4 regions of the Pantoea brenneri genome follow, and region 3 is predicted to be linked to each of the others. Evidence: predicted binding sites of a transcription regulator. Region 3 holds the regulator's gene; each other region holds the start of a gene.
The links. The regulator PhoB, encoded in region 3, activates phosphate uptake and scavenging genes when phosphate is short. The targets are predictions, from matches to a motif close to CTGTCATAAAACTGNCNNAT.
Positions count from the first base shown of each region.

Region 1: a site for PhoB is predicted at 2,591-2,610, ahead of glpT (glycerol-3-phosphate transporter). Genes of this name have one in related genera too.
Region 2: a site for PhoB is predicted at 2,400-2,419, ahead of uvrB (excinuclease ABC subunit UvrB). Genes of this name have one in related genera too.
Region 4: a site for PhoB is predicted at 2,562-2,581, ahead of pitA (inorganic phosphate transporter PitA). Genes of this name have one in related genera too.

Region 1 is NZ_JBCGBG010000006.1:24,210-30,084, reverse strand. Features, by position in the region: gene pldB (lysophospholipase L2) at 1-203, shown strand, start outside; gene yigL (sugar/pyridoxal phosphate phosphatase YigL) at 256-1,056, shown strand; gene glpT (glycerol-3-phosphate transporter) at 1,105-2,445, opposite strand; gene AABB92_RS18590 (carboxylate/amino acid/amine transporter) at 2,822-3,685, shown strand; gene AABB92_RS18585 (YehS family protein) at 3,868-4,347, opposite strand; gene metR (HTH-type transcriptional regulator MetR) at 4,431-5,357, opposite strand; gene metE (5-methyltetrahydropteroyltriglutamate--homocysteine S-methyltransferase) at 5,496-5,875, shown strand, end outside.
Region 2 is NZ_JBCGBG010000001.1:1,868,221-1,874,095, forward strand. Features, by position in the region: gene AABB92_RS08705 (gluconeogenesis factor YvcK family protein) at 1-167, shown strand, start outside; gene uvrB (excinuclease ABC subunit UvrB) at 169-2,190, opposite strand; gene AABB92_RS08715 (hypothetical protein) at 2,562-2,897, opposite strand; gene AABB92_RS08720 (ABC transporter ATP-binding protein) at 3,084-3,806, shown strand; gene bioD (dethiobiotin synthase) at 3,813-4,484, opposite strand; gene bioC (malonyl-ACP O-methyltransferase BioC) at 4,481-5,236, opposite strand; gene bioF (8-amino-7-oxononanoate synthase) at 5,220-5,875, opposite strand, start outside.
Region 3 is NZ_JBCGBG010000001.1:2,176,887-2,182,761, forward strand. Features, by position in the region: gene AABB92_RS10325 (PstS family phosphate ABC transporter substrate-binding protein) at 20-940, opposite strand; gene phoR (phosphate regulon sensor histidine kinase PhoR) at 960-2,273, opposite strand; gene phoB (phosphate response regulator transcription factor PhoB) at 2,288-2,977, opposite strand; gene sbcD (exonuclease subunit SbcD) at 3,173-4,372, shown strand; gene AABB92_RS10345 (AAA family ATPase) at 4,369-5,875, shown strand, end outside.
Region 4 is NZ_JBCGBG010000005.1:156,082-161,956, reverse strand. Features, by position in the region: gene uspA (universal stress protein UspA) at 1-117, opposite strand, end outside; gene uspB (universal stress protein UspB) at 535-870, shown strand; gene pitA (inorganic phosphate transporter PitA) at 908-2,410, opposite strand; gene AABB92_RS18125 (BaiN/RdsA family NAD(P)/FAD-dependent oxidoreductase) at 2,654-3,838, shown strand; gene AABB92_RS18120 (aldo/keto reductase) at 3,848-4,834, opposite strand; gene AABB92_RS18115 (hypothetical protein) at 5,121-5,318, shown strand; gene AABB92_RS18110 (hypothetical protein) at 5,320-5,875, shown strand, end outside.

The sequences.
Region 1 (5,875 bases), on a different contig from region 3:
TGCTGCAGGCCAGCGACGATCAGGTGGTGGATAATCGTTCGCAGGATCTTTTTTGTGCTGCCATGGCGGCGGCGGGTCATCCGTGCGAAGGCAACAAACCGCGGGTGATCAACGGTGCGCGTCATGAGATCCTGTTCGAAAAAGATGACATGCGCGCCGAAGCGCTTAATGCAGTGATCGACTTTTTTTCATCGCATCACTGACGTTCATTATCCGGCTGGCCACGGTCAGCAGAATCAGATACCCGAGGTTTTCATGTACCACATCGTTGCATCCGATCTGGATGGCACGCTGCTTTCTCCCGAACATCGCCTGACGCCTTTTGCACGTGAAACGCTGCAACAACTGGTGGCAAAGGATATCCACTTTGTTTTCGCCACCGGTCGCCATCATATCGATGTCGGACAGATGCGTGACAGCTTGGCTATCCCGGCGTATATGATCACCTCAAACGGCGCGCGGGTACATAACGCCCAGGGCGAGCTGGTGTTCAGCCATAATCTGGATGAGGATATCGCTAACGACCTGTTTGGCCTGCAGTATCATCACAGCGATATTCTGACCCACGTTTACCGTGATGATGAGTGGTTTGTCAGCCGTTCACGTCCCGCTGAGCAGGACTATTTCCGTGAATCGGTATTCAACTATCAGGTTTATGAACCGGGTCTGTTGCCGACGGATAACATCAGTAAGGTCTTTTTTACCTGCGAAGATCCCGAGCATCTGATTCCGATGGAGCAGGCGATTGAAGCGCGCTGGGGCGATCGGGTCAACGTCAGTTTTTCACTGCCTACCTGCCTCGAAGTGATGGCGGGCGGCGTATCGAAGGGGCATGCGCTCGAAGCCGTGGCGAAGCAACTGGGTCATACGCTGCATAATTGCATCGCCTTTGGCGACGGCATGAATGATGTCGAGATGCTGAGCATGGCGGGTAAAGGATTCATCATGCACAACGCGCACCAGCGGTTGAAAGACCGGTTGCCTGAACTGGAAGTGATCGGGTCCAACGCCGACGATGCGGTGCCGCAGACGCTGCGTGACCTCTATCTTTCCTGACAGAACAGCGCAAAAAAGGGCCGATTAACCGGCCCTTTTTTATTGCCGTCAGGCCAGTTTTTGCTTGTGTTTATGCTCGCTAACCATGGTGAGTAACAACAGGATCACCGCCAGTACACAGCCAGCAATCATCACCAGGAAGCCGCCGTCCCAGCCAAAGTAGTCGACGGTGTAGCCGACAATGGCGCTGGCCGCGACGGAACCGCCCAGATAACCAAACAGACCGGTAAAGCCCGCAGCGGTGCCGGCGGCCTTCTTCGGTGCCAGTTCCAGCGCGTGCAGACCAATCAGCATCACCGGCCCGTAAATCAGGAAGCCAATCACGATCATACAGGCCATATCAACGCCGGGGTTGCCCGCCGGGTTCAGCCAGTAAATCACGGTGGCGATGGTGACCAGCGTCATAAAGAACACCCCGGTCGCACCCCGATTACCCCGGAACACTTTGTCCGACATCCAGCCACACAACAGCGTTCCCGGAATGCCGGCATACTCATACAGGAAGTAGGCCCAGGAGGACTTATCCAGCGTGAAGTGCTTCACCTCTTTCAGGTAGGTCGGTGACCAGTCCAGAATGCCGTAGCGCAGCAGGTAGACAAACACGTTTGCCAGGGCGATGTACCACAGCAGTTTATTGGGCAGTACATATTTCATGAAGATCTGCTTAGCCGTCAGCTCTTCTTCATGGCTGGCATCGTAATCCGGCGGATAGTCGTTTTTGTACTCTTCAATCGGCGGCAGACCACAGGACTGCGGCGTGTCGCGCATCAGGGCAAAGGCGATGAACGCCACCAGGATGGCACCAAAAGCGGGCATGTAGAGCGCCGCTTTCCAGTCGTTGAACCACGCCATACCGAGCAGAAACAGCAGTGGCGGCAGGCCGCCGCCAACGTTATGGGCGCAGTTCCACACTGAGACAATGCTGCCGCGCTCCTTCTGTGACCACCAGTGCACCATGGTCCGTCCGCACGGTGGCCAGCCCATTCCCTGGAACCAGCCACAGATAAACAGCAGGACGAACATCACCATGATGCTGGAAGTGGCCCACGGCACAAATCCCATAAACAGCATCACCGCAGCAGCCAGGATCAGCCCGGCCGGTAAAAAGACGCGCGGATTTGAGCGATCGGACACCGAGCCCATGATGAATTTGGAGAAGCCGTAGGCGATGGAAATGCCTGACAGGGCGAAACCGAGGTCGCCACGTGAAAAGCCTTGCTCCACCAGATACGGCATGGCGAGCGCAAAGTTTTTTCTGACCAGGTAGTAGGCGGCGTAGCCGAAAAAGATCCCGATGAAAATTTGCCAGCGCAGGCGACGGTAGAGCGGATCAACGCGATCCGCTGCCACCTGCGGCTGACGTGGTGCAGGTTTAAAAATACTCAGCATCAGTGAGGCCCTCCAGGGCACTTTATGGTTTTTACATTCCCAGTGGTTGGGTCAAAAAAAAACAAAGGGAAAATGGCGGCGTGATGTTCCATTTCGCGCAAAGAATAAAATTAGTGACGCGGCGTTACTGTGATGTGTGACACATTTGTTACAGTTTTATTACACTTAAGAGCGAAAGTGATCATCAGATGGTTTATTTCGCGCATTTTGCGCCGCAGGCAGGCGTGAAAAGAGAAGGTGATGCTAACCAGCCGTAACAAAGCTCTTGCCGGTTGTATTTGTTTGCCTGGTAAATAACCAGATGTAAACCAGATAGTGCAGCCGCCTGACAGCACATTGTTTACACTGTCGCTCTGTTAATTTCGGGGCCGTTACTGTGTTCTTATTGATTATTACCACCATTCTGTGGGCTTTTTCGTTTAGCCTGATTGGCGAATATCTTGCCGGTCAGGTGGACAGCTGGTTTTCCGTGCTGATGCGACTGGCGCTGGCCGCGCTAGTCTTTTTGCCGTTCCTGCGCTGGCGCGGCTATCGTCCCTCAACGCTGCTGCTCTATATGCTGGTGGGGATGTTGCAATTAGGGGTGATGTACCTGCTGAGTTTCGAAGCCTACCTCTATCTCAGCGTGTCAGAGTTCCTGCTGTTTACCGTGATGACGCCGCTCTATGTCACCCTGATTTATGATCTGATCAGCCGCCGTCCGCTGCGGGTCGGCTATATCTTCAGCGCCTTGCTGGCGGTAGCGGGTGCGGCCATCATTCGCTACGACAAAGTCAGCGATAACTTCTGGACCGGCCTGTTGCTGGTGCAGCTGGCAAACATCTGCTTTGCTGCCGGTATGGTGGGCTATAAGCGCCTGCAGGAAACCCGTCCGATGCCGCAGCACACCGCCTTCTCCTGGTTCTATCTGGGGGCGGTGGTGATCGCGGTAATCGCCTGGTTTGCCTGGGGCAATCCGCAGAAATTACCCACCACCTCACTGCAGTGGGGCATTCTGGTGTGGCTGGGCGTGGCCGCTTCAGGGCTGGGCTACTTTATGTGGAACTATGGCGCGACCCAGGTTGATGCCGGCACGCTTGGCATCATGAACAACATGCACGTGCCTGCCGGTCTGCTGGTTAATCTGGCTATCTGGCAGGAGAAACCGCACTGGCCGAGCTTCATTGCCGGAGCGCTGGTGATCCTCGCCTCGCTGTGGGTGCATAAGCGCTGGGTGGTGGGGCGCGGTGACCGATCATAAACAGGGCTGTTGCATGGGTGCGGCCTCCCGGGCTGGCGCGTCCGATCGCGAAGGAATCTCACATCCCTGTGGATCGTCCGGGCCAGGGATGGCGAGGCCGTGCTGCATGGATGCAGGCTTTCTTTGCGATCAGGTGCGCCACTTCTGACCACGCAGGTACCCGACGCGATCGGCAACAGAAGTTAAGCAGGTTTTTCACTCTTAGGACGCTGAATCATCGCCAGCCCCTTCAGGAAGTTGCGCAGAATCTGATCACCGCATTCGCGATAGTTCTTATGGTCAGGCTTGCGGAAAATCGCACCAATCTCAGCCTGCGAAACGGTAAAGTTCACGCGTTTCAGTACCTCAGGAATATCGGTGGTTTTCAGATCAAAGGCGATGCGCAACTTCTTCATAAAGATGTTGTTATTCATCTTGCGCTCAATGGACGGGGCGGGCATCTCTTCGCTTTTTCCGCGACGGTAAAAAATCAGGCCGTTGAGGAAGTAGCCCATCAGCACATCGGGGCAGGGACGGAACGCCGCATCTTCATCTTTTTTCAGCCACGCCTGAATATCCGTCTGTGGGACTTCACACTGCGCCAGCGCAAAAATTTCCACCATTTTGGCATCGCTCAGATCGAGCATGTAGCGCACGCTGCGCAGAATATCGTTGTTAGTCATGGTGAGATCTTCTCATGGTCAGTCGACAGGCTGCGCATTATAGGGGATTTTGCCCACCTCCGCGCAGGTTTGTACCCTCCGACTTAACGCTGCAATATCGCACCGGGCTGTAGCGCATCGCGGACAAAAGGCAGATGTTCACAGGCATGCTGGCGGGCAAAGCGGATAAAGGCTTCCAGCACCGGCTGACGCTGCTCGCCATCGCGCACCGCGGCATAAAGACGGCTCCACAGCCCGTCACCCAGCGTTTTGGTTACCACCAGTCCCTGCTTCTCAAAACTCTCTACCACCCAGTGCGGCAGCGCGGCAATTCCCATGCGGGCCGAGACCATCTGGATCATCAGCAGGGTGTTATCTACGTTTTTCAGCGCCGGGCTGACGCCGGCCGGTTGCAGAAAGTGACGCCAGATATCAAGGCGCTGACGCTGCACCGGATAGATCATCAGCACCTCGTCGGCCAGATCCTCAGGGGCAATATGTTCAACCTGCGCCAGCGGATGATCCGGTGCCAGCACCAGTCGCACTTCAAAATCAAACATCGGCGAATAGAACAGCCCGGAGCGCGCCAGGATGTCGGAGGTCAGCACCACATCCAGCTCGCCCTGCTGCAGCGCAGGCTGAGGATCAAAGGTGACGCCTGATTTGAAATCCATCACCACCTGCGGCCAGCTCTGACGGAAATTATCCAGTGCCGGCGTCAGCCACTGGATGCAGCTGTGGCACTCAATCGCCACCCTGAGAGTGGTCTGCTGCGGCTCATGACAGGCCTGCAACGCTTGCTGGATCTGCGGCAGCACCTGTTCGGCCAACTGCAGCAGGATGTCGCCCTGTGGCGTGAAGCGCAGCGGCTGACTTTTACGCACGAACAGGCGGAATCCCAGCCGCTGTTCCAGATCGCTGAACTGGTGGGACAACGCCGATTGCGTCTGATGAAGCTGGGATGCCGCCGCCGCCAGCGAACCCGTATTACGCAGAGCCTGAAGCGTCCGCAGGTGCTTGAGTTCGATCATGAGAGTCCTTCACATCGAAAGTGAACATATTGCGCTTGAGGAACATACAGTACCCGCAGATTATAGCGGTGTAAACATCTGGACGGCTAAACATCTTTGGCTGTCAGCCAAAGTGAAAGATTATCTGGAGAACAGCGAATGACAATCCTTAACCATACCCTTGGTTTTCCGCGTGTCGGCCTGCGCCGTGAACTGAAAAAAGCCCAGGAGAGCTACTGGGCCGGTGACTGCAGCCAGCAGGAATTACTGGCGGTGGGCCGTGAGTTGCGTGCACGTCACTGGCAACAACAAAAAGAGGCCGGGGTCGATCTGCTGCCGGTGGGTGACTTTGCCTGGTACGATCATGTGCTGACCACCAGCCTGATGCTGGGCAACGTGCCGGCACGTCATCAGAATAAAGAGGGTTCGGTTGATCTGGATACGCTGTTCCGTCTGGGCCGAGGCCGCGCGCCGACCGGCGAACCTGCGGCGGCGGCGGAAATGACCAAGTGGTTTAACACCAACTATCACTACATAGT
Region 2 (5,875 bases), 310 kb from region 3:
GCAAACGGGTGATTGACGCAATTGTGGTCAGTCCCTCCGCCGACATCAGCCAGGTCGATAACCGGCTGATTGTGCGTGAGCCGCTGGAGGCCGCCGATATCAAATATCGTCACGACCGCCAGCTGCTGCGGGTCGCGCTGGAACACGCCATTCAGGGCTTTAGCTGAGTTACGAGGTGGCAATAAACAGCGTGCGCAGCTCATGCAGCTGATCGCGCACGCTGGCCGCCTGTTCGAACTCCAGGTTCTGCGCATGCTGCTGCATCTGCCCTTCCAGCTCGTGGATCTTTTTCTGCAGGGCCTGCGGCGACAGCGCCAGGTAATCCGCTTCAGCTTCGGCCGCGCCGCGACGTGCCGGTTTGGCTTTGCCACGGGTTTTCACCACGTTGTTGCCCAGTTCCAGAATATCGGTAATTTTCTTATTCAGGCCCTGCGGCACAATGCCGTTCTCTTCATTGTACTGCTGCTGCTTCTCGCGGCGGCGTTCAGTCTCTTCAATCGCCCGCGCCATCGACGGGGTAATTTTATCGCCGTAGAGAATTGCCTTGCCGTTAATGTTACGCGCCGCACGACCGATGGTCTGAATCAGTGAGCGTTCGGAACGCAGGAAGCCCTCTTTATCCGCGTCCAGAATGGCCACCAGCGATACTTCCGGCATATCCAGCCCCTCACGCAGTAAGTTAATGCCCACCAGCACATCAAACTCACCCAGACGTAAATCGCGGATAATTTCCATGCGTTCAACGGTATCAATATCGGAGTGCAGGTAACGCACCTTCTCACCGTGCTCTTCCAGATATTCGGTCAGATCTTCCGCCATACGCTTGGTCAGCACCGTCACCAGCACACGTTCGTTGATCGCCACCCGCTGACGGATTTCCGACAGCAGATCGTCGACCTGGGTCGCCACCGGACGCACTTCGAGGATCGGGTCGAGCAGACCGGTAGGACGCACCACCTGGTCGATCACTTCGCTGCCCGATTTTTCCAGCTCATATTTACCCGGCGTGGCTGACACGTAGATAGTCTGGGGCGCCAGCGCCTCAAACTCTTCAAACTTCATCGGACGGTTATCCAGTGCCGACGGCAAACGGAAACCGTACTCTACCAGCGTCTCTTTACGCGCCCGGTCGCCTTTATACATCCCGCCAATCTGCGGGATGGTGACGTGCGATTCGTCGACCACCAGCAAGCCATCGGCTGGCAGATAGTCAAACAGCGTCGGTGGCGCTTCACCCGGTCCGCGCCCGGAAAGATAGCGCGAATAGTTTTCGATGCCGGAGCAGTAGCCCAGCTCGCCCATCATCTCCAGATCGAACTGAGTACGCTGGGTAATACGCTGCTCTTCCAGCAGCTTATTATTTTCCAGCAGCACCCTGCGGCGATCCGCCAGTTCCACCTTGATATCTTCCATCGCCTGCAGAATGCGCTCACGCGGCGTCACGTAGTGCGTTTTCGGGTAGATGGTAAAGCGCGGCACTACCGAGTCGATCTGGCCGGTAAGCGGGTCAAACAGCGACAGGCGCTCTACCTCTTCGTCGAACAGCTCAACGCGCAGGGCGATATCGTCCGATTCGGCCGGGAAGATGTCGATCACTTCGCCGCGCACCCGGAACGTACCGCGCTGGAACGCCTGATCGTTGCGGGTGTACTGCAGCTCTGACAGACGGCGCAGAATGCTGCGCTGGTCGATAATCATGCCGCGGGTCAGGTGCAGCATCATTTTCAGGTAGAGATCGGGATCGCCCAGACCGTAGATCGCCGAGACCGAGGCGACCACAATCACGTCACGCCGCTCCAGCAGCGCTTTGGTCGCCGACAAACGCATCTGCTCAATGTGTTCGTTAACCGAGGCGTCCTTTTCGATAAAGGTGTCGGAACTCGGCACATAGGCTTCCGGCTGGTAGTAGTCGTAGTAAGAGACGAAAAACTCAACCGCGTTATCCGGGAAGAACTCCTTCATTTCACCGTACAACTGCGCCGCCAGCGTTTTGTTGGGCGCCAGTACCATGGTTGGACGGTTGAGATCGGCAATCACGTTGGCGACGGTGAAGGTTTTCCCCGAGCCGGTTACGCCTAATAAGGTCTGGTGGGCCAGTCCATCTTCCAGCCCCTCCTCCAGACGACGAATCGCCTCTGGCTGATCGCCAGAAGGTTTGAAAGCGGAATTCAATTTAAAGGCTTTACTCATGAATGCAGTTCCTGCTGAAGAAGTCGGCGGGCAGGCCACTATTTTACTCTGCTATGGTGATTTTGCCAGAAAATAATACTGGATATAAAAACAGTATTGAGGCAGAGTAATCGCCACTGTCGGGATACTTTTTCGCCGTCGATTGCCGCTTGCTTTATCGCGCAGGTTGTTGCGCAAGGTTATCCCCAGGCGGAGATCGGATTTAACATTTGTCAATAGACCGTCACAAAATTACAGTTCGATGAACTGACAGATAATTCGCAGGCTTGTTTTTTATTAACCAATTGATTTTACTGGCTTATGCCCAAAAGCCCAGATTCTCGACATTATGTAACCAGGCCGCGTATTTCCTCGCTTCCAACCTGTTTTCATTACCTAATGCACAAGGTTATCCACAGGAATGGTGGATAAGTGATGGCAGCCCCGCCGCCATCGGCTGTGTATAATTTTTCCCTGCCGCTCGGTTTCGCTAAAAATAATTTTTTTTCCGCTAATTTTAGCTGCCGTGGCTGACCCATTGTTCTGCTTTTTTTACCGGTTGCCTTCTTTAACCCGCGTCTTTGCCGCATCTGTTGCCCATTCCTAATCAGAATCGCTGCCTCATCATTGTACGTCTGCACCAGAAACGCCGCCCGCTGGCACTGCAAAAGTGCAGTAATGTTATCACCGGCAGAAATTGATAAGCATTGCTCATCTTTTAGCGCCACAGACCCGCGCTGCTGGCTGAAAAATGGTTGCTGCGGAATCTGGCCTGGGAATTGCAAGAATCCGTGGCGTCAACGCGCAACGCGCGCACTGTACTGCAATGGGGAGCGTGCCATTGCTGATAACTTGTTTGCCAGACGACACAGAGCGGAAGCATTCAGGCTAATGATCGGGAAGGAGAGTGTCAGATGCTGAGTTTACGTTCGGTAAATCAATTTTACGGTCAAAATCATATTCTGTGGGATGTCGATCTCGATCTGTCGCCTGGCACCTGCACCGGCGTTCTCGGCCGGCCCGGGATGGGGAAAACCACCCTGGTGAACTGCATCATGGGCAGGCTGCCGATTAACAGCGGATCGATCTCCTGGAAAGAGGATGGCTCACCGCCCGCCGACCTGCTGCTACAGCCGGCGGAGCAGCGGGCGCAGATGGGTATTGGCTACGTGCCGCAGGGCCGCCATATTTTTACCCAGATGAGCGTGGAAGATAATTTGCTGATCGCCCTGCTGGCCGGAGCAAATCAGGCTGACCGCCACCGCGCCATCCCCGAAATGGTGTTTGACCTGTTCCCGGCGCTCTATTCGTTACGGCAGCAGCGCAGCGGCGATCTGCCCATCGATCAGCAACAGCAGCTGGCCCTGGCGCGGGCGCTGGTGTTACAGCCTAAGCTGCTGATTCTGGATGAGCCAACCGACGGTATGTCACCGTGGCTGGAGGAGGAGATGGGCAATCTGATTCGCCGCCTGAATCTCGACTACGGCCTGACCATCCTGCTGCTGGAGCAGCGACTGTCGCTGATACGCCGCGTGGCCGACTATTTTCTGCTGTTGCATCGCGGGCGTAACGTGGCGCAGGGCAAAATGGCGCAGCTGGATGACCACACCGTCAACAAATGGCTGACGGTGGCCTGAGGTTTGTTAGTCCGGTAAGGTCAGATACTGGCCGCAGCTGTCCTGCTGCGCCGCTTCGGTCAGATACGGAATGGTGCCGAGACAGGGCGCGGGCAGTCGCTGCTGCAGGCTGGTGAGATATTCCTGATAACGGTTACCGGGCGGCACCACGGTGTTGGCGATCCAGCCAGCCAGTCGCAGCCCACGCGCCCGTACCGCATCCGCGGTCAGCATGGCGTGATTGATGCAGCCCAGCTTGACGCCAACCACTAAAATGACCGGCAGCTGTTCACTGCTGACCCAGTCGGCGTAGGTGTGCGTGGCGGATAACGGGGTGTACCAGCCGCCCGCCCCTTCGACCAGAATCCAGTCAGCCAGCGGCTCCAGCGCCGCCAGTCCCGATGACATGGTCAGCGAAGTGATCGGCCTGCCCTCTTCGGCACTGACGATGTGCGGCGACGTGGGTTCGAGGAACGCCAGCGGATTGACCTGCTGATAGTCTAACGGCACGCTGCTGTAACGCTGCAGCGCCAGCGCGTCACTGTTGCGCAGCCCCTGCGCTGTCATCTCACAGCCGGAGGCGACAGGCTTGTAGCCGGCGCAGCGATAACCCGCGGCCCGGGCCGCCTGTAACAGCGCGCCACTGGCGACCGTTTTACCGACTTCGGTGTCGGTGCCGGTGATAAACCAGCGCTTCATGATGAACTTACTCCATAGATTAAATGATAACTGAGGCGGAAACCGTGCCGATCGCGCGGCCAGTGCGCTTCCAGCTGTGCCAGCCGTTGCCGGGTCAGCAGCGGACCGTCACGCCCCTGATGCAGATGGGTGGCGCCAATCCCTTTCAGGGAACGCATAGCGCTGAGCGCATCGGGAAAATGCAGGGTAATCAGCGCTGACTCACAGCTCAGCCGGTGGGCTGCGCAGGCTGACGCGATCTGCTGTTCGCTGAGAAACCGGTTGGCGTGAGGATGTTCGTCAAGATACGACCAGGCCTGATGCACTTCCTGCAATGAACCGGCGCTCAGGGTCGAGAACAGCAGCGTGCCGTCGGGACGCAGCACCCGTCTGAACTGGCTCAGCGCCTGCGACAGATCGTCGCTCCACTGCACCGCCAGGTTGCTCCATACCAGATCAAAACCGGCATCCGCCAGCGGCAGAGCATCGATATCCCCGGCCAGGTAGTGCTGCGCCGCATCATTGGCGCGCGCCTGTTGCAGCATCTGCGGTGAAAGATCCAGTGCCGTCACCTGCTTACCACGCGCCCGCCATTGCTTGCTGTACCAGCCGGTGCCGCAACCGGCATCGAGCAACTGCGGACCACTGTGCGCGGGGGCGCGAGCCAGCAGCGCGTCACCGCTCAGCCGCTGCAGGGCAGCATGTGCATCATAATGCCCGGCCGCCCGGCCAAAGGCCCGCGCCACGGCGCGCTTATCAACCTGCAGCGTCATGCAGCGCCTCCAGCAGAATGTCGATGTCGTCCGGCTGATGCGCCGCCGTCAGGGTAATACGCAGCCGGGCGGTGCCTGGCGGGACGGTTGGCGGCCGGATCGCACTGACCCAGCAGCCAGCGTCCGCCAGCCGGGCTGAGAGCGCCATCGCTTCCGCATTGCCGCCAACAATTAATGGCTGAATCGCGCTGGCGGAATCCATCAGTTGCCAGGGCAGCGTGGCCGCGCCGCGCCGGAAGCGCTGAATATTTTGCTGCAACCGCTGACGCAACTCATCGCCCTGCCGGACCTGGCCGAGGGACGCCTGCAGCGCCGACGCCTGGGCGGCGGGCATGGCGGTCGAGTAGATCAGATGACGGCTGAACTGCAGGAAATAGTCGGCGGTTTGTGCGTCGCACAGCAGCGCGGCTCCGCTGACGCCAAAGGCTTTGCCAAAGGTGACCACCAGCAACTCAGGCTTGATTCCCTGCTGCCAGCAACTGCCGCGCCCCTGCTCGCCCACCACGCCGATACCATGCGCATCGTCTACCAGCAGCCAGGCCCCGGCCTGCCGGGTCTGGGTCGCTATCGCCGCCAGCGGCGCACTGTCGCCATCCATGCTGAAAATGCCTTCGGTTACCACCAGCGTTTCACCGCTGC
Region 3 (5,875 bases):
AATGCGCGTCTGAAGAGGATCAGTTAAGCGCCGCGCGCGCCTGCGCCATCTGGCTATCAGAGAGTGGCAGATAACCCGCTTCGCTGACCCGTCGCTGTCCCTGCACCGAGAGCACCTGCTGCAGGAAGGCTGCGACCAGCGGTGGCAACGGCTTACCCGGCGCCTTGTTGACATACAGATAGAGCGGACGGGCCCACGGATAGCGACCACTGCGGATTGCGTCCGCGTCGGGTGCCACAGCCTCACCCCGATCGTTCACCACCGCCAGCATCTTTACGCCGCTGAGGTGGAAGCCAAAACTGGCGTAACCGATGCTGCGTGGATTGCCTGCCACCGCCTGCACCACCGCTGCCGAACCGGGAAATTCGGCTACGTCATTGCGAAAATCACCCTGACAGAGCGCCTGCTGCTTGAAGAATCCCCAGGTACCGGACGCCGAGTTGCGTCCGTAGCGCTGGATCGGCCGGTGAGCCCACTCAGCCGCCCGCGCGCCGAGATCGCCCCAGCGTTGCGGCACCGAGGTGGCCCCGCACAGGCGGGTAATCGAGAAAATGGCGTCAAGCTGACGCGGCGTTATCTGCTGCAGCGGATTGCGCTGATTGACCACCACCACCAGCGCATCCATCGCTACCGGTACCGCCAGCGGAGGATAACCATAGCGCGCTTCAAACGCCTGCCGTTCATCCGCCTGCATCGGGCGGCTCATCGGTCCGAGCTGCGCCGCACCGGCAGCCAGCGCAGTCGGCGCGGTCGACGATCCGGATGCCTGCACCTGCACATTGACGCCCGGAGCCTGCCGACTGAAATCCTCGCCCCACAGCGTCATCAGGTAGCCCAGGGTATCAGACCCGACGCTGCTAAGGTTGCCCGACAGCGCGCCGGGCTGTGCCAGCGCCATGCCCGGCAATAAAATGACCATCAACAAAACAAGTGCGCGCATCAAGCAGATCCGTCAGCCATTAATGGAGGGCATTCTCCTGCATCCCACTGCTGACAATCAACCTTGCCGGCAAGGTAAAGGTAAAACAGGTCTCCTGATGCGGCACGCTGGTGATATCCAGCCGCGCATTATGGTGGCTCAGGGCATGTTTCACGATCGCCAGCCCCAGTCCGCTGCCGCCGGTCGCCCGCGATCGCGCCTTATCGACCCGGTAGAAACGCTCGGTGAGACGGGGAATATGTTCAGCCGCAATGCCCGGTCCGTTATCGCACACCCGAAACGTTGCGCCCTGCTTACTGCGCAGCCAGCTGATATCAATGCGCGTGCCCTCCGGCGTGTGGTTTACCGCGTTGTAGACCAGGTTGGAGATGGCGCTGCGCAGCTGTTCATCGTTGCCAAAGACTTTCAGATGCGGATCGGTATGGAAATGGATGTCGTGACGTCCGCCGCTCAGGGTGGCGGCCTCGTGTTGCAGCAGCCGGAGCATCACCGGCACATCGACCTTCTCTTTCAGATCGATCGCGGGCGCAGCTTCAATCCGCGACAGCGTCAGCAGCTGCTTGACCAGGCTGTCCATGCGGCGCGTCTGCTCCGACATGGTATGCAGCGCCTTGCCGCGTGAACGCTCGTTCATCACCGAGTCATTCATCATCTCCAGATAGCCCTGCAGCACCGTCAGCGGGGTACGCAGTTCATGGCTGACGTTGGCAAAGAAGTTACGGCGCGCCCCTTCCAGCTGGTGCATCTGGGTGACGTCACGCGCCACCAGCAGCCACTGCCCTTCACTGTAGGGCATGACGCGAAATTCCATGTGGTACTGGTTATTCAGCACCAGCGTCAGGGGTTTGTCGAAGTCACGCTGGCGGATATAGCGCGAGAATTCCGGATAACGCAGCAGGTTGAGGATGTTCTGGCCATTATCTTCCGGCCAGCGTAGCCCGAGATGCTGTTGCGCCAGCCCGTTGCACCAGAAAATGGTGCCCTCTTCGGTGGTGAGGATCACCGCATCTGGCAGCGACTCAGCGCCGCTGCGAAAGCGTTTAATCAGGTTGCCGAGTTCACGCCGCCGCCGCCGGTTGCGTAACTGCATCTGGTAGAGCCCGTAAAACAGCGGTTCCCAGCTGGCCCGCCCAGCCGGCGGCGTCATAGTGCGATCGAGCCACAACCAGTGCGACAGGCGCATCAGGTTGTGGAAATGCCACAGCAGCACCGCCAGTACGCTCAGCAACAGCAGCCACGGCAGATAACCGAACAGCAGGCCAAGCAGCAGCGCAGGCAGACACGCCAGCAGCAGTTCTGACAGTAATCTCTTCCAGGAGAGGCGTTCCAGCACGGTGAAAACTCCGTTTAGTAGCGGGCAGAGAAACGATACCCTGTTCCACGGACGGTTTGTACCATGCGATCGTGGCCGGAGACTTCCAGCGCTTTACGTAAACGGCGAATGTGAACATCGACGGTGCGATCTTCGACATACACGTTGGTGCCCCAGACATGGTTCAGCAGCTGCTCGCGGCTGTAAACCCGCTCCGGGTGCGTCATAAAGAAGTGCAGTAGTTTATATTCGGTAGGGCCCATTTCCAGCGGCGTGGTTTCGGACATCACCCGATGCGAGGAGGGATCCAGACTCAGTCCCTGCATCTCAATCACCTCTTCCACCGCCATCGGTGAAATACGGCGCATGACGGCTTTGATGCGCGCCATCAGCTCTTTTGGCGAGAAGGGCTTGGTGATGTAATCGTCAGCGCCGACTTCCAGCCCACGCACCCGGTCCTCTTCTTCACCACGTGCGGTGAGCATCATCACCGGAATATCGCGGGTCATCGCTTCGCGTTTCAGATGCTTAATAAACTGAATGCCGCTGCCGCCGGGTAACATCCAGTCCAGCAGAATCAGATCGGGCCAGGGTTCAATCAGCTTACCCACTGCGCTGTCATAATCTTCCGCCTCAATTGGCTGATAGTCGTTCTGCTCCAGAACAAAGCACAACATTTCACGGATTGGGGCTTCATCTTCCACAACCAAAATGCGCTTAGCCATTATTACTCCTGCTGATATGACGGCTGTCACTGAGATTCGCGGCGCCATTATGCGTCAGATTTGTGACACTTTTATGAAAAACATAACCGCTCATTCAGGCCAGTGGTAATCAATTATGACAGCGCAGCGACAATTTTTCGCTTTGGCCGCAGAGCCAGTATAATCGTCGGGCGAATTACAACGGCAGGGAGTTTTATGCGCATCATTCATACTGCGGACTGGCATCTGGGGCAGTTCTTTTACAACAAGAGTCGGGCGGCGGAACATCAGGCGTTTCTTGACTGGTTGTTGATCCAGATTGAACAGCATCAGGTGGATGCGTTAATCGTTGCGGGCGATCTGTTCGATACCGGCACCCCGCCCAGCTACGCGCGCGAAATGTTCAACCGCTTTGTGGTGGCGCTGCAGCCCAGCGGCTGTCAGCTGATTGTGCTGGCGGGCAATCACGACTCGGTGGCGACGCTCAATGAGTCACGCGAACTGCTCGCCTGCCTGAATACCCGGGTGATCGCCACGCCTCAGACCAACAGCGATGTGCTGCTGCTCACCACCCGTCAGGGCGAGCCGGGCGTGCTGCTGTGCGCCATTCCTTATCTGCGACCGCGCGATATTCTGCGCAGCCGCGCCGGACAGTCCGGACGCGACAAGCAGACCTCGCTGCTGGAGGCGATTGCTCACCATTATCAGCAGCGCGTGGCTGCTGCGCGGGCGCTGGAGCCGGCTCTGCCAATCGTGGCTACCGGTCACCTCACCACCGTCGGCGTCAGCCAGAGCGACTCGGTGCGTGACATCTATATCGGCACGCTGGACGCCTTCCCGGCCTCCGCGTTCCCGGACGTGGATTACATCGCGCTCGGCCACATTCACCGCGCTCAGCGGGTGGCGGGCACTGAGCACATTCGTTACAGCGGCTCGCCGATTCCACTCAGTTTTGATGAACTGGGCAGTGAAAAAAGCGTCTTCCTGCTGGACTTCACCCCGCGCGGTTTGCAAGCGGTGACGCCGCTGGTGGTGCCGCAGGTGCAGCCGATGCAGGTGCTGAAAGGTTCACTGGCGCAGATCGCGCAGCAGCTCAGCGATTTCAGCGACATGCAGCAGGAAAAACCGACCTGGCTGGATATTGAAGTCACCACTCAGGAGTACCTCAGCGATCTGCAGCGTCAGGTGGAAACCCTGACCGCAGAACTGCCGGTTGAGGTTTTGCTGTTACGCCGCAGCCGCGAGCAGCGTCAGCACAGCCTGGCGCGACTCGATAACGAAACCCTGAGCGAACTGAAAGTGGAAGAGGTGTTTGCCCGTCGCCTGGCGCTGGATAGTGAACTGCAACCGCAGCAGATCGATCAGATGACCACCCTGTTCCGCCAGACGCTGGCCGACATTGAGGAACCACAATGAAGATCCTCACGCTACGGTTTAAAAACCTTAATGCACTGCGCGGTGAATGGTTTATCGATTTCCGCGCTGAACCCTTCGCCAGTAACGGGCTGTTCGCGATTACCGGTGCCACTGGCGCAGGCAAAACCACGCTGCTGGATGCCATCTGCCTGGCGCTCTATCACCAGACGCCGCGTCTCGGCGCCATCTCCCAAAGCCAGAATGCGCTGATGACCCGCGACTGCGCCGAGTGTCTGGCTGAAGTGGAATTTGAGATCAAAGGCGAAGCCTGGCGCGCCTTCTGGAGCCAGAACCGCGCACGCGGCACCGCCGACGGCAAACTGCAGGCGCCGCGGGTTGAGCTGGCGCGCTGTGCCGACGATACCATCGTCGCCGACAAGGTCGGTGACAAACTGAGGCTGATTGAGACCCTTTCCGGCCTCGACTTTGAGCGTTTTACCCGCTCAATGATGCTGTCCCAGGGGCAGTTTGCCGCCTTCCTCAACGCCAAAGCCAGCGAACGGGCCGAACTGCTGGAAGAGCTGACCGGCACCGAAATTTACGGCCAGATTTCCGCCGCAATCTATGAACGTCACAAAGAGGCAAAAACCGCGCTCGACCTGCTGCGCAGCCGGGCGGGAGCCATGGCGCTGCTGGATGACGACACGCGCACCGCGCTGCAACAGCAGATGCTGCAACTGAGCGCGGCGGAACAGACGCTGAGCCGTGACTATCAGCACGCCCAGCAGCAGCAGCAGTGGCAGCAACAGGCGCAGCAGCTCCAGCAGGATATCGCGCAGACCCGCCAGGCGCTGCAACAGGCGGAGGCGGCGGCGCAGGCCGCTGAAGCGGACCGACAGCGGCTGGCGCGCAGCGAACCGGCTGAAAAGCTGCGGGCTACCCTGCAGCAGCGTGACGAACGGGCGAATGCGCTGCGTGAGGTACGCAGTCAGCAGCAGCAGCTGTCCGACGCACACCAGCAGGCGCTGGCTGAACAGCAACGCCAGCAGCAGCACTATGCCACCGCCCAGGCCGCGGCGGAACAGGCACGCCAGCAACAGCAGCAACAGGAGAGCCTGCTGACCGAACAGGTGATGCCGCTGGATCAGTCACTGCAGGCGCTGCAACAGCAGCTGACGCAGCAGCAGCAGGAAAAAGATCGCCAGCAGCAGCAGTGCGATCAGACTCAACGTATGCTGACCGATCAGACTCACCAGCTTACCGTCTTACAACAGGCGATCGCGGAGCAGCAAACCCTGCGTCAGCAGTTAGCCGATATGGCGCAATGGGGCGCATCGCTGCCGCTGTGGCAGGAACGATTTGCCCAGCTGGCGCAGCGCGAGGCGACCCTCGCCGGACTGGCGCAACAGCAGCAGCAACAACAGCAGAAAATCGCGGCGCAGCAAGCAGAACGGGAACAGCAGGCTAAGCAGGCATTACCACGCCAGCAGGCTGAGCAGGCCGCCGCTCAGGCGCTGCTGCAAGCGGAGCAAGTACTAACTTCGCTGCAGAAGCAGCATCCGC
Region 4 (5,875 bases), on a different contig from region 3:
GACGTGAATCAGGGAAATTTTGGCATCGTAAGGGCGGGCCAGCGAAACGGCTTTATCCACCAGTAACTGACTTTCGGGAGAAAGGTCTACTGCAATCAGGATATGTTTATAAGCCATGATAAAACTCCTTTCACGAGATTAAGGATGGCATCCGGGGTTCCTGCCGCGTCACAGCTTAGCGAAATCCTTTGCGCGAGCGGGCGATGAGCGCCACCAAAGTGTGTACCTGCGGTGCAGGTGGTCATGTTGTTATGTCTCTGAGTATAGCCTTCTCTGCGGGCAAATGCTGCCGTTGCCGCCTGGCTTGTGAATAAGATCAACGATGCGGTAATTTTACTCGCGCCAAACGAAATTCATCGCTGGAAAAAATTTAAACATTTCTCCTACACTGAAAAAAGGCGGTCTGGTTTGTTACCGCCCAGGCGTTCAGAACACTATCGCAGTTGGGTGATTCAGAGGTTGGCTATTTCTGTGGGCGTGCTCAGCGTTTTCCCGCTGCGTCTGTTCCTGCGGCTCCAGCCAGGAGGGGAGAATATGATCAGTACTATTGCGCTTTTTTGGGCTCTTTGTGTGGTGTGTATTGTGAATATGGCGCGCTATTTTTCTTCTCTGCGTGCGTTGCTGGCGGTATTACGCGGTTGCGATCCGCTGCTGTATCAGTATGTCGACGGGGCGGGCTTTTTCACCTCTCACGGCCAGCCCAGCAAACAGGTGCGACTGGTGACCTATATCTGGGCGAAACGCTATCTTGATCATCATGATGACGAATTTATTCGTCGCTGCGAGCGGGTAAGGGGACAGTTTATGCTGACCAGCGCGCTGTGCGGACTGGTGGTGATCAGCCTGGTGGCGATGGCGATCTGGCATTAAAAAGGGCGACTTGCGTCGCCCTCTGATCTCGCTGGCATTACACCAGTTTTAAGGCAATCCAGTAGAGCGAACCTGACAGCACAATACATACCGGCAGCGTGAAGATCCACGCCATGGCGATGTTTTTGATGGTCCGGCTCTGCAATCCGCCGCCGTCAACCAGCATGGTACCGGCGACTGACGAAGAGAGGATGTGGGTGGTCGAAACCGGCATTCCGGTATAGCTGGCGACGCCGATAGAGAGCGCTGCCGTGACCTGGGCTGACATTCCCTGTGCATAGGTCATGCCTTTTTTACCAATCTTCTCACCAATGGTGGTGGCAACACGACGCCAGCCAATCATGGTGCCGGTGCCGAGCGCTAACGCAACCGCAACGATAATCCAGACCGGCGCATACTCGATGGTGCCAAGCAGATCGCCTTTCAGCTTATTGAGGAAGCGCTGATCGTCCGGGGTGGTTTCCGGCAGCTTGGCCGCTTTGTCCGCCGTATCTGAGATACACAGCAGCAGGCGACGCATCTGGCCGCGCTGATCCACCGTCAGCTGATCGTAACTTTGCAGATTATTCAGCAGCACCTGTGCGCGCTGAACCGCCTGTAACGCGCGGGCGCTGTCACAGTGGAACTCCTGCGGGCTGGTTGATGGCACTTCTTCCGGCGTCGGCAGCTTAGGCGGCGCCATCTGGATGATATGCGTCAGCGAAGCGTTGTGCTGCTGATAATACTGCTCCAGATGATTGACCGCATCGCGGGTCCGGGTGATGTCGTAGCCCGAGGCATTCATGTTTACCACGAAGCCGGCCGGAGCCACGCCGATCAACACCAGCATAATCAGACCGATGCCTTTCTGGCCGTCATTCGCGCCATGCGAATAGCTGACGCCGATCGCTGAAACAATCAGGGCGATGCGGGTCCAGAACGGCGGCTTTTTCTTGCCGTCGATCTTTTCGCGGTCGGCTGGCGTCATATGGATGCGGGCACGCTTTTTGGTGCTGCTCCAGTAACGACGCAGAATAAAGATCAGGCCACCGGCGATCGCCAGGCCGACAATCGGCGACAGGATCAGAGACAGGAAGATGTTCAGCACTTTCGGGATGTTGAGTGCATCAACCACCGAGGTACCGGTCATCAGGGCGTTGGTCAGACCGATACCAATAATGGCGCCGATCAGGGTATGGGAGCTGGATGCCGGCAGACCCAGATACCAGGTGCCGAGATTCCAGATAATCGCCGCCAGCAGCATAGAAAACACCATGGCGAGACCGTGAGCCGATCCAACATTTAATAACAGATCGGTGGGGAGCATATGAACAATGGCATAGGCGACACTCAATCCACCGAGTAGCACGCCAAAAAAGTTAAAGACGCCTGCCATAACCACAGCAAGCTGGGCACGCATGGCACGCGTATAGATGACCGTCGCAACTGCGTTGGCCGTGTCGTGGAAGCCGTTGATTGCTTCGTAAAACAATACAAACAGCAGGGCAAGAACCAATAACAGGCCAGTACTGAGGTCTAGACCAGCAAACAGATGTAGCATAAACGTTACGCCATTTTTGGAGGACATGAACGCGGCGCATTATCCGCGACAACGTGCTGTATGGGAAAGGAAAATATAGCCTTAATTTGACCTTTAGCAGTAACGTAGCCGGGTTAAAGGGGGAAAAAGGCCCAGATATTAGTCAGTTACATTATGACACATTTACGGCAAATTTTTGACGCTGGCGTCTCAGTGAGCAGATCACTACAATCTGCGCCTTTCCGATTAAGTGAGTAAACCGCCGTGGAACAGTTTGACGTTATCATCATTGGTGCCGGGGCCGCAGGGCTGTTCTGTGCCGCCCAGGCCGGACAGCGCGGGCGTCGCGTATTGCTGCTGGATAACGGCAAAAAGCCGGGACGTAAGATCCTGATGTCGGGCGGAGGGCGCTGCAACTTCACCAATCTCTACACTGAACCGGCGGCCTATCTGTCACATAACCCTCATTTCTGTAAGTCGGCGCTGGCGCGTTATACCCAGTGGGATTTTATCGATCTGGTCAATCGTCACCAGATAGCCTGGCATGAGAAAACCCTTGGCCAGCTGTTTTGTGATGATTCCGCTCAGCAGATTGTCGATCTGCTGCTGGCCGAGTGCGAAAAGGGCCAGGTGACGCTGCGGTTACGCAGTGAAGTGCTGAGCGTGACGCGTGACGACAGCGGCTACACCCTGCAACTCAACGGCAGCACGGTTCAGGCGGAAAAACTGGTCATCGCCAGTGGCGGTCTGTCGATGCCCGGCCTGGGCGCATCGCCGTTTGGCTATAAGATTGCTGAACAGTTTGGTCTGACCGTCTTCCCGACGCGTGCTGCGCTGGTGCCGTTTACCCTGCATAAGCCGCTGCTGGAACAGCTACAGACTTTGTCCGGCGTGGCCCTGGAGACCACCATCGACGCGCAGGATGGCACCCGCTTTAAAGAGGCGATGCTGTTTACCCATCGGGGAATCTCTGGCCCGGCGGTGTTGCAGATCTCCAGCTACTGGCTGCCGGGTGAGTTCGTCACTATCGATCTGTCGCCTGCCACGCCGCTCGACGCCTTTCTGACCGTTCAGCGTGAGGCGCATCCGAACCTCAGCCTGAAGAACAGCCTGGCAAAAATTCTGCCGAAACGGCTGGTGGAGGTGCTGCAAACGCTGAAGGTGGTGCCCGATATCACCCTGAAGCAGCTCAACAGCAAGCAGCAGGCGGAGCTGGTGCAGACGCTGCACGCCTGGCGTATTCAGCCAAACGGAACCGAAGGCTATCGCACTGCTGAAGTGACGCTGGGCGGCGTGGATACCACCCAGCTCTCTTCGAAAACCATGGAAGCACGGACGGTACCGGGCCTCTATTTCATTGGTGAAGTGGTGGATGTGACCGGCTGGCTGGGGGGATATAACTTCCAGTGGGCGTGGAGTTCCGCCTGGGCGTGCGCCCAGGCGTTGTAAATCGCGCGACTACCAGCGCTGATGCACGTAAGGGGCGATCTTCGCCTGATAAATCTGCTTCAGCGCCGCCATGGTCTCGTCAGACAGCGCGTCAACGCTGCTGGCGCGGGCATTGTCTTCAGCCTGCTGGCGATTTTTCGCGCCGGGGATCACCACGCTGACATCGTCGTTCATCAGGATCCAGCGCAGCGCCAGCATCGCCATGCTGATGTCGCCCGGCACGTAACGACGAATCTCCTCTACCGCCTCCAGCGCCACCTCATACGGTACGCCGGAAAAGGTTTCACCCTTATCAAAGGCTTCGCCATTGCGGTTGAAGGCGCGGTGATCGTCGGCGGCAAACTGGCTGTCCGGGCCCATTTTCCCGGTCAGCAAGCCTGATGCCAGCGGGACGCGGGCGATAATCCCGACATTACGCCGTTTTGCCTCTCGCAGCAGCAGTTCCGCCGGACGCTGGCGGAAGATGTTGTAGATCAGCTGAATGGATGAGACGTTGGGAAATTCCAGCGCCTTCAGCCCCTCTTCGACTTTTTCTACCGACACGCCGTAATGGCGAATTTTCCCGGCGGCAACCATCTCATCCATCACTGCAAACACCTCCGGATTGTAATAAACCTCGGTTGGCGGGCAGTGAAGCTGCACTAAATCCAGCGTCCCGGTTTGCAGATTCTCGCGCGAGCGGTCGACAAACGCATTGAGGTTGCTGGCGTTATAACCGTCCGCCACGTGCGGCGACAGCCGCCGGCCCAGCTTGGTTGCCACAAACGGGCGCTCACCGCCGCGCTGATTCAGCACCCCGGCGATAATCTTTTCAGAGCGGCCGTCACCATACACATCGGCAGTATCAATAAAGGTTATGCCGGCATCCAGGGCAGCGTGCAGCGCGGCCTCGGCATCCTGCTGGCTGACTTCTCCCCAGGTCCCGCCAATCGCCCATGCGCCAAAGCCAATTTCGGAGACGCGCTGACCGGTACGACCTAACGTGCGTTGTTTCATCTGAATCTTCCTCAATACAGGGGTGACAGTAAGCTGACAAAGATTGAGCTTAGCGCTAACCGGCGAGGAAGGGATGACGCCCGGTCACAGACTGCTACGCTGAAAAAGGGCAGACGACACCGCCAATCTACTGGTTATGTTGGCTATTTCAGCAAAATGCGGCCAGAGATGAACACTAACCGCTTCGCTAATTAATTGATTTTAAGAAATTTCACCTGAAATTAACCAGGCGAGAGTGCCGTTTCGGTCACATACTTTCTCTTTTAAACCCGATAAGTGGATCGCCATGTTCAAATTTGTTAAATCGCTGTTTGCCAGTCCCGAGAAATTTCTGCAGATCATGTCCCGCCAGGACATCAACGACTCCATCGCTGAAGGTGAACGCATCATCATTGACGAGAACGGCAATATCTCGGTCAACACCCTTAGTGAAGAAGTGCACGAAGATTTTGCCCGCCATGTGAATACGTTAAAGGGAGTCTGAGGTGGGTACCGCAATATTCATGGTGTTAATGGTCAGTGGTTACTGGTACACCAGCCGCGATTTGAATAGCCGCTTTAAAATCCGCCGCTCGTCGGGCTGGGATGTCTATTTTCTGGTTGCCTTATACGGCTGTATTTTTGTTTTGCAGGGCGTGTTTGCCACCGGCATTGTCTGGTTACTGCTGCTCGCTATCTCTGCTATCGCCAATGCGGTACAGATGATCCCGGGCGTCCATCTCAAATGGCAGATGGAGTTTATGAACTGGAGCTTCCTCGGCATCCAGGCACCGATTGTGATCATGCTGGCGTTTGCCATTTTGTTTTGCCTGTATCGTTCGAACTGGGCGGGCAGTGCACGACTTAACGTCTCCGGGCGTAAAGATCTCTATCAGCAACTGTCGCGCTCGAATGGCGTTGAGCAGCTGCTGTTTCAGTGCATGGAAGAGGGTGAACTGGCGTGGATTACGCTCAAGTCGCGCCGCATCTACATCGGGATGGTGCACGCCTCGACCTTTGAGTATGAGAGCACCAAAAATATCGTCCTGATCCCGATGCTCA